Regions from separate parts of the Brucella tritici genome, predicted to be linked through region 2. Evidence: predicted binding sites of a transcription regulator. Region 2 holds the regulator's gene; each other region holds the start of a gene.

Region 1 (5,077 bases), on a different contig from region 2:
AAATCTTTGGATATGCACCGGACGGGCAGGCGGTTCACCGGCTCACAATCTCCAACGGCCCGCTGACGGCCAGGATCATAAATTGGGGCGCGGCCATTCAGGATTTGCGCATGGAGGGCCATGCGGCTCCATTGGTGATCGGCTATCGCGACTTTGCCGACTATCCGGCCCATTCACCGCATTTGGGCGCGATTGCAGGTCGTTCGGCCAATCGCATCCGCAACGCCCGGTTTGATCTGGACGGAACGACCTATGAGGTGGAGCCGAATTTTCAGGGCATTCACAATCTGCACGGCGGCAGCAAGGGGCTTGGCAACCGCGTCTGGAAGATCACCGGAAACGGTCCGGATTTCGTGACGCTTGCGACAGTGGCGCCTGACGGAGAGATGGGCTTTCCCGGCAACCTGAATGTGAGCTGCACCTATATGCTCACAGGCGATGGGACGCTCATCGTGCGGCTGGAGGCAGTGACCGACAAGCCAACGGTCTGCAATTTGCTGCATCACAGCTACTTCAATCTGGATGATGGCGGCGAGGGCGATATCCTCGATCATCAACTCAAGATCGAAGCCGATGCCTATATGCCCGTCGACGACGCTCTCATTCCGGACGGACGCGTTCTGCCGGTCAAAGGAACGCCATATGATTTCCGGGAATTCCGTCCGATTCGCTTCGAGGAAAACGGCAGTCAGGTCGAATATGACAGCAATTTCTGCATGACCGCGGCGCGGGGACCATTACGCCCATGCGCTTCGGTCAAGGGCGCTCGTTCCGGTATTCGCCTCGACGTTTCCACGACGGAGCCGGGTGTTCAGTTCTATGCAGGTAACACCATGGCCAATGATTGTATCGGCCTGATGGGCAAGCCCTACGGAAAACATGCAGGCTTCTGCCTTGAGCCGCAGGTCTGGCCGGGATCGCTGGAATATTCCTATTTCCCGCAGGCAATATTGCGTCCGGGCGAGATTTACGCCCAGACCAGCCATTTCAGCTTTTCACGCGAAAAATAATCAATCAGCAAAAGCGGCGCGTGCGGTTTCCATCGGAGCGAGCGCGCCGCGTATCTCGACCACACGCGCTGCAACCAGATGCGCCTTGCGGGCGGCTTCCACCGGAGAAAGCCCGTTCAGGCGTGCAGCAAGATAGGCACCGTTAAAACTGTCGCCAGCGCCGGTAGTGTCCACGGCTTGCGCCACGACGGACGGCACCAGCGTCCTTTCATCGCCAGAGACGACCAGAGCTGGTTCCGTGCCGTCCTTGACGACGATCTCTTTCACACCGAGTGCGGCAAGACGATCTGCACAGGCGCCAGCATCCTTGTCGCCAAAGAGCGCCTGTTCGTCGGGGAATGTAGGCAGGGCGATATCCGCGATGCGCATGGCTTCGCTGATGATCTCCTGCGCAACTTTCCGGTCTGGCCAGAGCTGGTGGCGGAAATTCGGGTCGAATGCGATTCGCGAACCGGCTGCACGGCATTCCCGCAGGACGTCGAAAAACGTCTCGCGATGCTCAGGCAGGATGATGGCGATCGAAATGCCCGAAAAATAGATGATGTCGCGGCCGGTCAGGCTTTTTTCCAGGGCTTCGCGGTCGCTGGCGAGACGCCGTGCCGCGGCGTCGCTCCGCCAATAGGTGAAGGAGCGCTCGGCACCGTTAAGCGTGATTGCGTAAAGGCCGGGATGAAGTCCATCGATGATGGGACTGTGCGCGATGCCGATACCGTTCGACGTCAAGAACACGCGCTGCTTCTGCGAAAAGCTGTCTTCGCCGAAAGCGGTAACGTACTCGACAGGGTAGGATTTTTCCGTCAGCGCCCGCATGTACCAGGCGGTGTTCAGCGTATCACCCGCAAAACCCATGCGCCACTGATCGCCTTCATTGCCAGAAAGCTCGATCATGCATTCGCCGATAGACGCAAATCCGCCCATGTCAGTCTCCTCACTTCCAATGGGGCTAACGCCTATACTAATTTGCCGCTATGTAAAATTGGTTTGTGGGTACTGTCATCTGGCCTTTATCGACTTGCCACATTCATTGTGTAAGCATCCGCCGACCGCATCGCCCTCAAAATCGGGATAGCTTTTTAAAAGCACGATGCATTACCTGATATTTTGGAGTTCTGCTGACGTTGTGTAGCGAACCTCGCCTAAGGATTTGACATGCGTTATGCGATTTATTTCACGCCGCCATCCAGTGATGCGCTTCTTAAGGTTGCCGCAAACTGGCTCGGACGCAATGCGTTCAGCGGCGAGCCGGTCAAGATGCCAGCGATTCGCTCGCTCGCAACCGACGAAATCTCCCAACTGACGGAAGAGCCGCGCCGTTATGGCTTTCATGCGACGATGAAGGCTCCCTTCCGTCTGGATGAAGAACACACCGAAAACGACCTGCTTTCCGCATTGATGCATTTCGCATCGTCGGCATCGCCGGTCGTTATTCCCCGTCTGAAACTGCACGCAATTGGCCCGTTCTTCGCTCTCGTGCCGGAAGAGCCGGTTGCCGAGCTGAACCTGCTTGCCAATGATGTTGTGGTTGCCTTCGACCGGTTTCGCGCACCGCTCACCGAGGCGGAAATTGCAAAGCGGCGACCGGAGCGTCTCAGCGAGACACAGCGCCACAATATCGAACGCTGGGGCTATCCTTATGTTTTCGACGAGTTCCGCTTTCATATGACCCTGACCGGCCCGGTGGAGGAGAAGGACCGCGCTCGCGTGGAGCGGACGCTGGACGAGTTTTTCACGCCGCTGCTGGATGACGCCGTAGAGGTTGCGAATCTCGCTCTGTTCGTGGAACCTGAGAAAGGGGCTCCTTTCGAGATTCATTCGCTGCATCCTCTGACAGGCGGCAAGATAGCGTCTGCTCGGGCCTCACGAGCGGTTGGGAGGCCGTAAGCAATGGGAAATGAAACGGTTCTGCGCAATGCCCGCATCGTGCTCTCCGACGATGTCGTTCTCGGTTCCCTGAAGCTTGTTGACGGCAAGATCGCCGATATCTCCGCTGGCGCATCCAGTGTCGGCGAGGATATGGCAGGCGACTTCCTGACACCCGGACTGGTGGAACTGCACACAGATCACCTCGAAGGACACTATGCGCCGCGCCCGAAGGTGCGCTGGAACCCGATTGCCGCCGTGCAGGCACATGACGCACAGATTGCCGCTTCCGGGATTACCACTGTTTTCGATGCGTTGCGCATTGGCTTTGATGACGACGCCGAGACGAGCATTGACGACATGCGCAAGCTATCGTCGGCAATTGCCGAAGGCCGCGATGCGGGCCGTCTGCGCGCCGACCATTTCCTGCATTTGCGTTGCGAGGTTTCGGCGCCTGACTGTCTTCCGGCCTTCGAACAGTTTGGCAATCAGGCGCTGGTCAGGCTGGTGTCGCTGATGGATCACGCGCCGGGGCAGCGGCAGTTTACAGATATCGAAACCTACAAGACCTATTTCATCCGCAAGCTGAAATTCTCGGAAGAAGAATTCCGGCTCTATTGCGAGCGGCGTATCGGGCAGTCCCAGCAATATTCCGCGCCGACACGCAAGGCGATTGCCGAACTGTGCCACCAGCGCGGCGTTATTCTGGCAAGCCACGATGACGCGACGCCGGAGCATGTCGCGGAAGCAAAGGCGCAGGGAATACGCGTTGCAGAATTTCCCACGACACACACGGCAGCGAAGGCATCAAAAGAATCCGGGATGTCGGTGCTTATGGGAGCGCCGAACGTCGTACGCGGCGGTTCACATTCGGGAAATGTGTCCGCGCGCGAACTGGCGGAGGCCGGAAATCTCGACATCATATCGTCGGACTATATTCCGGCCAGCATGATGCAATCGGCGTTCTTTCTCGCAGATGTCGCCGAAAATATCTCGCTGCCGCAGGCCATTCGTCTGGTTTCCGCCAACCCTGCCAAAGCGGTAGGGCTGGATGATCGCGGCGAGATCGTCGCCGGCAAACGGGCTGATCTGGTCCGGGTGCAGATTGCCGATCACGTTCCGATCATCCGCACCGTCTGGCGAGAGGGACGGCGGGTTATCTAACCTACCGAGATTGGCGTGGTCGGTTCCAGCGCCAGTCTGCCATCATCCAGAATGTCGAGCTGCAGTGAGCGATAGCTGTCAATGCTCAGATGGGATGTCTTTGGGGAATGCGGGTGCGTTGCGGTGACTACGACAACGCTCGCACCGGCAGTTTCTCCAGCAACGATACCGGCTGGCGCATCCTCGAACACAAGGCAATTATGCGGATCGAAACCAAGTCGTTTCGCGCCAAGCTGGAAACATTCGGGGCTTGGCTTGCCACGCTCCACATCTTCGGCAGAAACGATGGTCTTCGGCATCGGCAGTCCTGCTGCGGCGACGCGACGGGTAGCAAGTTCAAGTGGTGCCGAGGTCACGATTGCCCAACGGTCTTGCGGCAATGAACTGAGGAAGTCATATGCGCCGTCGATAGGTGCAATGCCGTCCAGATCCGCCATTTCGGCCTGAAGCAATATCTCCGCCTCGCGGATCGGGTCCACGCCCGGCAGAGCAAGACGGCGGACGGTTTCAACTGCCCGGACACCATGGATCGTCGGCAGGAATGTGACTGGATCAATGCCATGGCGTATAGCCCATTCGCTCCACACACGTTCGGTCGCTTCGATGGAACTCAATATCGTGCCGTCCATGTCGAACAGAAACGCATCGAATGATTTGCCGAAAGGGGAAAAGGAGGTCACGTCGAATTTCCTTTAACTACGCAGATGAGAATCGGGAGAATGCTTCCGTGATCGATCATAATGTTTATTGGGTGAGAAGACAGTCTTTGGAGCAGATACTGTTCCCGCATCGGGTATGAAAATTCGCTTCGGCTCACTATATTGAGGGGCGACTGCAATATTGGCGAAACTTGATCATTTCGATCAATTGTGGCTTTTGGCACCCTTCCGAATTTAAATAAATGCCGAAAGCGCCGATTGCGACTGAATCGCATTCTCAGGATTGTTGTATAAATGACTGAAATAAAATCAAAAACACGCAACTATCCGGATGTGCGCTTTGCCGTTGCGCCCATGATCGACTGGTCGGACAGACATTGCCGG
Region 2 (5,077 bases):
TTGCCATTCAGGAAACGGGTGCGGGTGCGAAGCGCTGCGTTGTGCGCCGCCCAGGCACCGACCGGATCGTCGACATCGACACGCGAAGCCGAGAAGATCGCATCGGCCAGCTTGCGACTGGCGATGTCCGCCGGCTCATTTGGAAACATGAGCTTTGCCCATGCCGGATTGGGATAGGAGACGATGTTCCAGTTGATGTCGAAACCAGCAATCTTTTCGAGTGCCGGCTGATAGGCTTTCGAATTGGCCCGGTTGGCGCGCGAAACCTTGGCCGGGTCCTGGTTGGAGAGAAGCATCGGATTGTCGGCAGCGATGGCCAGCCGGGCAGCGCCATCCGAATAGGCTTTTGCCATCCCTTCATAAAGCCAGCTTGCCGCGCGATCGAAACTCGCATCGGATGCGTTCTCGTAACGGGCAAGCGCCATTTCGTCATCCGCGAAGAACGGCGTTACCAATCCGGCCCCGGCCTTGTAGGCGTGCTTGGCGATAAGGCGAACCAGCGGCAAGGCCACGACCGGCGCGGTAATGACAAGATCCTGCCCCTCGCGCAATTGCAGACCAACGCGAACGGCGACTTCCGCAAGACGTTCGAGTTTCATCGGATCGATGACTGGGTTCAGCTGTTCATGAGCCATGGGTGGAAGACCTCTTAGGATGTGGAATCACCGACAGTTTATCAGACGGCATAATTTCACCACCTTTTTTCCTGCCTTTGCGTTATAGTAAATCTGCGGTCAGTGCAGAAGAAAGCAGACAGTAATGAATAAGAATGTGCTTATCTTGCTGGGCGTTACCGGTCTTCTGGCAGGGTGCGTGACCATGACGCCGGAACAACGGCGTGCCGCCGACGTACAGACCTGCCGCAGCTATGGCTTCAAGGCCAATACCGACGCTTTTGCCAACTGCCTGATGCGACTGGACCTCGATCGCAGAGCTGACAGGCGTGCCTGGCAGAATCAGGTCGATTTCTACGACACCCAGATGGTGATCTATCGCCCGATCTACCGCTGAGACTTTCGCTGGAAAGCGACAACAACCAGCTAGGAAATCAAAACGCCGGTCGGGGTGAACCAGACCGGCGTTGCAGATTATCAGATTATAAAAGCGCTTCTTACAGCGGCGCTTCGGGACGATCCTGCGACAGAAGAAGCGCACCAATGGCATCAGCCTGCTTCTGGCTTGCCGGAGCATAGCCGAGCGATGTCGGTTGCGGAGCCGTCGTATCGAATTGCGGCTGGTAGGAGGCCACCTGCATATGTGGTTCCTGCTGAGATACTGCTCCGCGGTGACGCGCCAAGCGGTCGCTACGAGCCTGCGGACCGGCACCGACACTCTGCTCCACGCTTTGAGCCTTTACAGCTTCCGCGAGCGCCACCTGAACGGTTGGCTCCGTTCCCGGAACCGGACCGGTCTGCGGCAGTGTAACGTCATAAGACGGATCCTGCGGAAGAGACGGTGATTGCGGCGAATAGGCCATAGCCAGATTGTAGGGCTCCTGCGGAACTGGATTTTGCAGCGAGCCGTCACGATTGCGCTTCTCGTAGAAGGAATTTCCACCGGCCACGAGCACGTAATGCATGTTGTTGTAAGGGAATTTCAGACCCGCCGTGTGAAAGAACATGGCGTTCTTGAGTTTTGGATGGCGCTCGCCTTTCAAGACTGCATCGGCGGCAGCCTGAACGTCGGGCAGCGCCTTGGAATTCATCTGGCGGGTGAGAACACCGGGTGCAAACTGGTTCTTCTGACCGACAACGCCGCAAATCGTATCCGGATAACGTCCCGACGCGAGGCGGTTCATAACGACGGTGCCGACCGCCAGAAGACCATCGGAACTTGAACGGTTGGATTCGAAGAACATCGCACGTTCAAGACAATTCTTGTCCCGTGTGGTGTAGGTGTAGGTCTTTACGCCATTGACGGACTTGACGTGGCTTGCCGCCGTCTTTTCCGAATTGGCTTTTCCCGAGGTTCCGGTCGTCGTGCAACCGGTCACCACGAAAGGCGCAACCACCAGCCCGATAAGAACGGGTAATTTCCACTTCGCGGCGCGCGTCAATGGCTCAGTCTCATGTTAGGACCCTTAACTGATCCAGTCATCCATTCAGGCGAACACATCTGGAACGATGCGCGCGAACGTCTGACTGCGGTGCAAGTCAAAGAGGACGAAGATCAAAGTCACACGCCCTACTGTCGCTTAATCGAATTCAAGGTTTTGGAATTTTTAGGCCAAAAAAAGGCGACGGGTCAAATCCCAACAATGCTGGAGGCGACTAAAATGTCCAAAAGCAACTCCGAATCGAGAGTGCGAATATGCCTACAAGCCCTTTAAATATATTAACAATTTCTTAACAAGAATGGCCAATTCAGATAAGATATTGATTTAATGAGATTCAAAGTCTCGTAATACACGCCATATCCCTGCCTTAATTCGCTTTTGCTTGTACATTTTTTGCATACACATTTGTGGTGTTTCAAATGATCTGCGGAGTTTCTGTTTCGAGGCGGGTTCCGTTGCTCTTCGTCAACTTTCGCAACATGTTTGTAACATCGCGTGAGATGAGACTTCTGACGCCTGTTTCGGGTCGTTGCAATGCGAATCGGGCGAGTGCGATCTGCATCACGCAAAGCTTGGCCGGAAACAAAAACGACCCGCCAAGGAAACTTCGGCGGGTCGGACAAGTCCAGTTCTTGAAGTCTCAGATAATGGCGTCCGTCACCCGAAAGAATAACCGGCACCCCGAACGGTGCGAATGGGATCGAGGGCCCGACCGACATTGATCGCTTTGCGTAACCGTCCTACATGGACGTCCACCGTGCGATCATCGACATAAATGTCCGGTCCCCAAACGCCATCCAGAAGCTGGCTGCGCGAGAAAACACGACCAGGCGACATCATGAAATATTCGAGCAGGCGGAATTCCGTCGGTCCAAGACGAACTTCCTTTTCCTTACGATAAACGCGATGCTGCTGGCGATCGAGAACCAGATCGCCCACTTTCAGCACATGCGAAAGAATGCTCGGATTGGACCGGCGCAGCATGGCTTTGACGCGCGCCAGCAGTTCCGGCGTCGAAAATGGCTTCACGACATAATCGTCCGCACCAACGCTGAGGCCGCGTACCCGTTCGCTCTCCTCGCCACGTGCCGTCAGCATGATGATGGGTAGGCGTTCCGTTTCCGACCATTGACGCAGGCGGCGGCAAAGCTCGATGCCAGATACGCCCGGCAGCATCCAGTCCAGAATGAGCAGATCCGGCACGTTCTCGCGCAAGGCGATTTCGGCCTCGTCGCCGCGCAGCATCGTATCGACCTGATAACCCTCTGCCTCAAGATTGTAGCGAAGCAGCACGCTCAGCGCCTCTTCGTCTTCGACCACAGCGATTTTGGGTGCCTGTGACATCCAGTATTTCCCTATCCAAATTCGGCGGGCGGTGGATAAAATCCCCCCAATCGACCGCGTGCCGCCGCGCTATTCACTCATTCTCACCCGCCGGACCAAAGTCCGGCTGGCTGTAGTTCAGGGTTTACGTGCCTCATCCACGACAATACCGTGGCTCAGGTCTTCCTTCGGTCGTTCGGCCGGCATTTGCAGGCCGGTCACAATGTAATAGACGGTCTCCGCAATATTAGTCGCATGATCCCCGATGCGCTCGATGTTCTTCGCGCAGAACAGAAGATGCGTGCAGGCGGAGATATTGCGCGGGTCTTCCATCATGTAAGTCAAGAGTTCGCGGAACAGAGACGTGTACATGGCGTCGATCTCGTCGTCGCGGTCGCGAACGACGTTGATCTGCTGTACCGAGCGCGATGCATAGGCGTCGAGGACGTCCTTGAGCTGGGTCAGTGCCAGTTCCGCCAGTGTTTCGAGCCCGCGATAAAGCTTTACCGGCTGACGCGATTCCGAAACGGCGGCAACACGCTTGGCGATGTTCTTACCCAGATCGCCCACGCGTTCCAGATCGGCAGAAATGCGGATCGAGCCGATGATCTCACGCAGGTCCACAGCCATAGGCTGACGCTTGGCGATAATCATCACAGCCTTGTCGTCAATCTCGCGCTCACTGGCATCGAGGATAAGATCGTCGGAGATGACGCGCTGTGCGAGCGCATTGTCCGCATTGACGATAGCGGCGACCGACTGCTCGACCATACGTTCCGCATGTCCGCCCATTTCGGCGATCTTATGGGAGAGAAACTTCAATTCCTCATCGTAGGAGCGAACGGTATGCTGAGACGGCATAGTAGACCTCGTAATATAAATTGCGGGGAAGCCGCACTGTCTATCTGTTGAAGCGCAGTTCCGGATCAGCCGAAGCGTCCGGTGATGTAGTCCTGCGTGCGCTTTTCGGTAGGCGCGGTGAACATGGTTTCCGTGTCCCCCACTTCGACCAGATTGCCGAGGTGGAACATGGCAGTGCGTTGCGAAACGCGCGCGGCCTGCTGCATGGAGTGCGTGACGATCACGATCGTATAGTTCTGGCGCAGTTCGTCGATCAGCTCTTCAACCTTCGCGGTGGCAATCGGGTCAAGTGCTGAACACGGTTCGTCCATGAGGATGACTTCCGGGCTCACCGCAATCGCGCGTGCGATGCAAAGGCGCTGCTGCTGGCCGCCGGAAAGGCCGGTGCCCGCATCGTGCAGACGGTCCTTCACTTCCTCGAACAAGCTCGCCTTCTGCAAGCTCGTCACGACGATTTCTTCAAGATCGGTCTTGGTACGGGCGAGACCATGAATGCGCGGACCGTAGGCGACATTTTCATAGATCGATTTCGGAAATGGGTTCGGTTTCTGGAACACCATGCCAACGCGGGCGCGCAGTTCGACGACATCGATCTTCGGATCGTAGATGTCTTCATTGTCGAGCGTGATCTTGCCGCCAACCTTGCAGCCCTCGATCGTGTCGTTCATGCGATTGAGCGAACGCAGGAAAGTGGACTTGCCGCAACCGGAAGGGCCGATCAGCGCCGTGACCATCTTTTCCTGGATATCCAGATCGACGTCGAACAGCGCCTGCTTCTCGCCATAAAATACGCAGACCTTGTCGCCGCGCATCTTTATGGAATTGGCGTTGGCGTTC
Region 3 (5,077 bases), 290 kb from region 2:
CGGTTGGTGGACGCGCTTTCGTTGGGTAACGATGGCGCTTGGGATGCTGCCATCCACGCCCTCATCGTCCTGCTTGCGCTGGGTGCGCTGGCGCTGATCACGCGTCAGTTGACCTTCTATGTCATCACGGACTTCACTTTGAAGATCATGAGCGACATGGCAGCAAGCTCGTTCCGTAAGCTGCAGCGGTTTTCGACGGACTGGCACGCCAATGCCTTTGCCGGATCGACGGTGCGTAAGGTATCGCGCGCCATGTGGGCGCTCGACCTGCTCAACGATACGCTGATCGTGGCGCTGTTGCCGTCGATCCTGATGCTGGTTGGTTCGGTCGTGCTTTTATCATGGTACTGGCCGCTGATGGGGCTGCTGGTTGCAATCGGTTCGGTGCTGTTCATCGTCTGCACGATTGTGATTTCGCTTGGCTTTGTTGCCCCTGCGGCAACGCTTGCCAATAGCTGGGACACGCGAATGGGCGGCGCTTTGGCCGATGCCATTTCGTGCAATGCGGTTGTCAAGGCATTTGGCGCGGAACGCCGTGAAGATGCGCGTCTTGCAAAGGTCGTTTCCAAGTGGCGCGGTCGCACACGCCGCACATGGCTGATCGGTACGCTGAATGGCTTCATTCAGGGCGCGAACCTGCTGGTGATGCGCGGCGTGGTTATTGCCTTTGCGCTCTATCTGTGGAGCCAAGGCAAGGCAACGGCGGGCGATATCACCTTCGTTCTGACAGCCTTCTTCATGCTGCAAGGTTATCTGCGCGATGTAGGAATGCATATCCGCAACCTGCAGCGCTCGGTCAACGACATGGAGGAGCTGGTCGACATCGAGGCACAGCCTTACGGCATTGCCGACAAGCCAGGTGCACCGGCGATCAAGATCGGAAATGGCGAGATCACGTTTGATAACGTCACCTTCCATTATGGCAGTCACGACACAGCTCTTTATCGCGACTTCTCGGTCAAGATTGAGGCTGGCGAGCGGGTTGGTCTGGTTGGCCATTCTGGTTCTGGCAAGACGACATTCGTCAAGCTGATCCAGCGTCTCTACGATGTCAGTGGCGGCGCCATCAAGATTGACGGACAGAACATTGCCGAAGTCACACAGGCATCGCTCAGATCGCAGATCGCCATCGTGCAGCAGGAGCCGATCCTGTTTCACCGGACGCTGGCCGAGAACATCGCCTATGCCCGCCCCGGCGCGACACAGGCGGAGATCGAGGAAGCCGCAAAGCTTGCAAGCGCGCATGACTTCATCACGCGTCTGCCAAAGGGCTATGCAACGCTTGTCGGCGAACGTGGTGTAAAGCTTTCGGGCGGCGAGCGTCAGCGTGTCGCTATTGCCCGTGCGTTTCTGGCAGATGCACCGATCCTCATTCTGGATGAAGCCACATCGAGCCTCGATTCAGAATCGGAAGTGCTGATCCAGCAGGCAATGGAACGGCTGATGGTTGGTCGTACAACGCTTGTCATTGCGCACCGGCTATCGACGGTTCGTGCGCTTGACCGGTTGCTGGTCTTCGACAAGGGCAAGATCCTTGAAGAAGGCGATCATGATGCGCTTATCCGCAAGCCGGGCGGCATCTATCGCCGCCTGTTCGAGCGGCAGGCGCTGGAACTGACCAAGGGACTGGAAGACGTCTTTTCGTAATCCAATCCGCTATAATGCCATGGACAGGGCCGGATTAATTCCGGCCTTGTTCGCTTTTTACGCATGTCTCCCGAAACCCGTTCCGACCTTCGGGAGACATGCTCTGTATGCTCCATTCATCATCCATTCAGATCACGGTGCGTATCACTCGCGGCCCAAGCGTGCCTTGACATTTCCATGACAGAAATGTGACAGGATTTTTGTGGAAGTTCGGGAGTTGGTGAGTAGAACATGCCGGGTGTGATGGAAAATACCGCAGCGCGTCGCTGGAGCGATGCCGCGATTTTCGGGCCTGCCCGTATTGCCTGGCCACTGCGCCTCGCCGCAATTGCGCTCGCTTCCATTGTACTTTCAACGCTGCTGGTTTTCGCTGTCGAATGGATCGTGCGCGGCTCGTTCACCGACACGATGCAGTTCTTCCGCACGCCGCATAAGCCTGCATGGACAACAGTTGCGCTCTTCGTCGTGGTGCTGACAGCAAGCGACGCCATTTTCGGACGCATTCACTATGGCTTCTTCGTGATCGGCCCGCTGGCACTGATTGCGGCAACGACAGCACGCGAAAAGAGCCTTTATCTCGGTGACCCGCTTTATCCGAGCGACTTTCTCTATGCCCGTCAGATCGTCGATCTTCTGCCGCTTCTGGTGCGTGACCGCCCGTGGAGCGCGGTCGGCATAGCCCTGCTTCTCATCGCTTCGGCAGCGGTGATGATCACCGTGACGCTGTTCTGGTGGCGGCGCTTTGATCCGATCCCATGGAAGGGGCGGATGCTGCGTCTTGCCTTCGCGCTGCCCTTGCTCGCCTGGTTCGCGGTAATTTCCGACTATGCCAGTTTTTCGCTGGCGCGCGACCGTCTGCGCATTCTGCCGATCATGTGGGACCAGAAGGAAAACTACGCCCATAACGGCTTTACCATGGCCTTCATCCTGAATGTGCCGATGGCCACAGTCTTCGCTCCAGAAGGCTATTCTTCGGAAGCAATTGCCGCCATCGAACCGCCGGCGCAGTTGATCCCTGCTGCATTCGATACCAGCAAGCCTGACGTCATTATGGTGATGAGCGAATCCTTCTGGGATCCGACCCGCCTTCCGGGCGTGGCTTTCAGCGCCGACCCGATTCCGACAGTCCGGGCGGAACAATCCGGCCATGTCTTCTCGCCAGAATTCGGTGGCATGACTGCCAATGTCGAGTTCGAGGCTCTGACCGGTTTTTCCAAAGCCTTCCTGCCCTCCGGCAGTATCCCTTATCAGCAATATATCCGTCGCCCGCTTCCCTCGCTTGCAAGCTTTTTCAAGGATCAGGGTTATGCGACGCGCGCCATCCACCCCTATCGCCAATGGTTCTGGAATCGCGGTCCCGTCTATGAAAGCATGGGCTTCGACAGGTTCATGTCAGAAGAAAACATGCCGCCGCTGGAAAAGCGCGGCGCACTGGCTTCCGACGCTGCCTTGACCGATGAAATCATCCGCGAAGCGGATTCCATGGATGCGCCATTCTTCTTCTTTGCCGTCTCGCTGCAAGGACATGGCCCGTACGAAGCCAATCGTTACCCGGATTCCAAACTTGAGGTGCAGACTGACGCCAGCGAGCATACGCGCCAGTCGATCCGGTCCTATTCGCAAGGTGCCTTGGATGCCGATGCGAGCCTTGCACGGTTGATGGAATGGGCATCGAAGCGTGACCGGGAAACCATTCTCGTCTTCTTTGGCGACCATCTGCCGCCACTTGGCCCCGTCTATGTCGAAACCGGGTTCATGGACAACCGGGTCGCAAGCCGTACGGCACCTGCTGCGGATATGATGCTGCAGCATGAAACGCCGCTTGTTCTCTGGTCGAGTAAACGTGGCGCCGAAAGGGGAACCGGCACGATCAGCCCTGCCTTCCTGCCGCTGCACATTCTGGATATGGCGGGTATGCAGCATCCCTATTACACAGGCTTCCTGCGTCAGTTGCACGAGCGCTACCAGGTCGTTGACAATCATGCGGTTTTCGACCGCTCGGAGAAAGCCGAGGAAGGCTGGCAACAGAGGCCGCCATTCCCGCCACTCCTGCGCGACTATCAGATGCTGCAATATGACATGATCTTCGGCAGCAATTTTGCCCGCGAGCGGTTCTTCCCCGCGCATCCCACACAGAGTTAGACAGGTCTATACCGGTGCTTTTCCGGATGACTGGCGGATGATGAGTTTATACTCAATCCGCCGGGAGGCCGACAAATGACCGGTTTCGATCTGATTGAGAAGCATGTCCGCCGCATCGCGTGTCATCTCGAAAATCGGCTGGCGGACGGTGGTGATCTGCGGCGACACCATGCTGGCAATCGCGCTGTCATCAAAGCCAACCACCGTTAGCTGGTCAGGTATCGCAATGTTGCGATCATAGGCGACCTGCATGACGGCGGCGGCCATATCGTCGTTTGACGCAAACACAGCCGTTGGCGGCTCCTCAAGCGAAAGCAGCTTCTTTCCGGCGGCGAGACCGCTCGCAAAACTGAAGCCACCCTGCACCTCATAATCAGGATTGCGCTTGATCCCCGCTTCTTCCAATGCGCGGCGATAGCCTGCGAGGCGCAGTTCCGCCGAACGATGGGTTGGATCGCCAATGACGATTGCAATCCGGCGATGACCGAGTTTCAGAAGATACTCCATCAGATCGACGCCAGCCGCTTCGTCATCGATTGTGACACTGTCGGTCGGGTGCACATTCACGTCGCCTGCGACACGGGCAAATGGCATTGCAGAAGCCGTCAGTTCGGCCAGAATTTCAGGATCGTCCGACATGGGGGGCGTCACGATGATGCCATCGAGACCGGAAGCGTGCGCTGTTTCGATCAGCGCACCACGGATATCTTCACGATTTTCGACAGGGAAAATCAGCAACCGGTACCGCGTGTCACGCAGCCGCTCCAGCGCGCCCATCTGCAGTTCGGTGACATAGCTAGCGCTCGGGTTCTCGAAGAAAAGACCAATCAGGTGAGAACGCCGTTCAACAAGGTTTCGGGCAGCAGCATTGGGACGGTAACGGAGCTCACTCCCCGCCTGCCTGACTTTTTCGCGAATGGCTTCGCGCACATTCGGTTCGTCATTGTAGACGCGTGAAACTGTCTTGATCGACACACCGGCAAGGCGTGCCACATCATGAATGGTTGCTCGTTTTCCTGCTGCGGCCATATCGGATCGTCTCCCTCCCTCTCCGATCTAACTAACCGGTTCGCCGCAAAACGAAAAGAGAAATCAGGGAACCGAACAGACCCGCGAACGCGTCAGAAACCGAACTTCGCGCCCATTGTCGAGGGAGAACATGCCTCCACGCCCCGGAACGACATCGATGATGAGTTCGGTATGCTTCCAGACTTCATATTGCGGGCCGCTGATATAGACCGGAGCACCACCGATTTCGCCCAGTTTTACATCCGTATCACCGACAATG

What was found. Region 2 encodes PhoB, which activates phosphate uptake and scavenging genes when phosphate is short. Its sites were predicted from a motif close to TGTCATNNANCTGTCAT; they were not measured.
Positions count from the first base shown of each region.
Region 1: a site for PhoB is predicted at 2,002-2,018, ahead of F9K94_RS01605 (DUF1045 domain-containing protein). Genes of this name have one in related genera too.
Region 3: a site for PhoB is predicted at 1,825-1,841, ahead of F9K94_RS12520 (LTA synthase family protein). Genes of this name have one in related genera too.

Region 1 is NZ_WBVY01000001.1:310,104-315,180, forward strand. It holds gene F9K94_RS01595 (aldose epimerase family protein) at 1-1,010, shown strand, start outside; gene F9K94_RS01600 (sugar kinase) at 1,011-1,928, opposite strand; gene F9K94_RS01605 (DUF1045 domain-containing protein) at 2,160-2,891, shown strand; gene F9K94_RS01610 (alpha-D-ribose 1-methylphosphonate 5-triphosphate diphosphatase) at 2,895-4,034, shown strand; gene F9K94_RS01615 (HAD family hydrolase) at 4,031-4,714, opposite strand; gene dusA (tRNA dihydrouridine(20/20a) synthase DusA) at 4,988-5,077, shown strand, end outside.
Region 2 is NZ_WBVY01000003.1:269,994-275,070, reverse strand. It holds gene F9K94_RS11190 (aminopeptidase) at 1-635, opposite strand, end outside; gene F9K94_RS11185 (hypothetical protein) at 760-1,011, shown strand; gene F9K94_RS11180 (cell wall hydrolase) at 1,112-2,056, opposite strand; gene phoB (phosphate regulon transcriptional regulator PhoB) at 2,714-3,400, opposite strand; gene phoU (phosphate signaling complex protein PhoU) at 3,518-4,240, opposite strand; gene pstB (phosphate ABC transporter ATP-binding protein PstB) at 4,306-5,077, opposite strand, start outside.
Region 3 is NZ_WBVY01000003.1:556,685-561,761, reverse strand. It holds gene F9K94_RS12525 (ABC transporter ATP-binding protein) at 1-1,647, shown strand, start outside; gene F9K94_RS12520 (LTA synthase family protein) at 1,879-3,789, shown strand; gene F9K94_RS12515 (LacI family DNA-binding transcriptional regulator) at 3,796-4,818, opposite strand; gene F9K94_RS12510 (DUF779 domain-containing protein) at 4,882-5,077, opposite strand, start outside.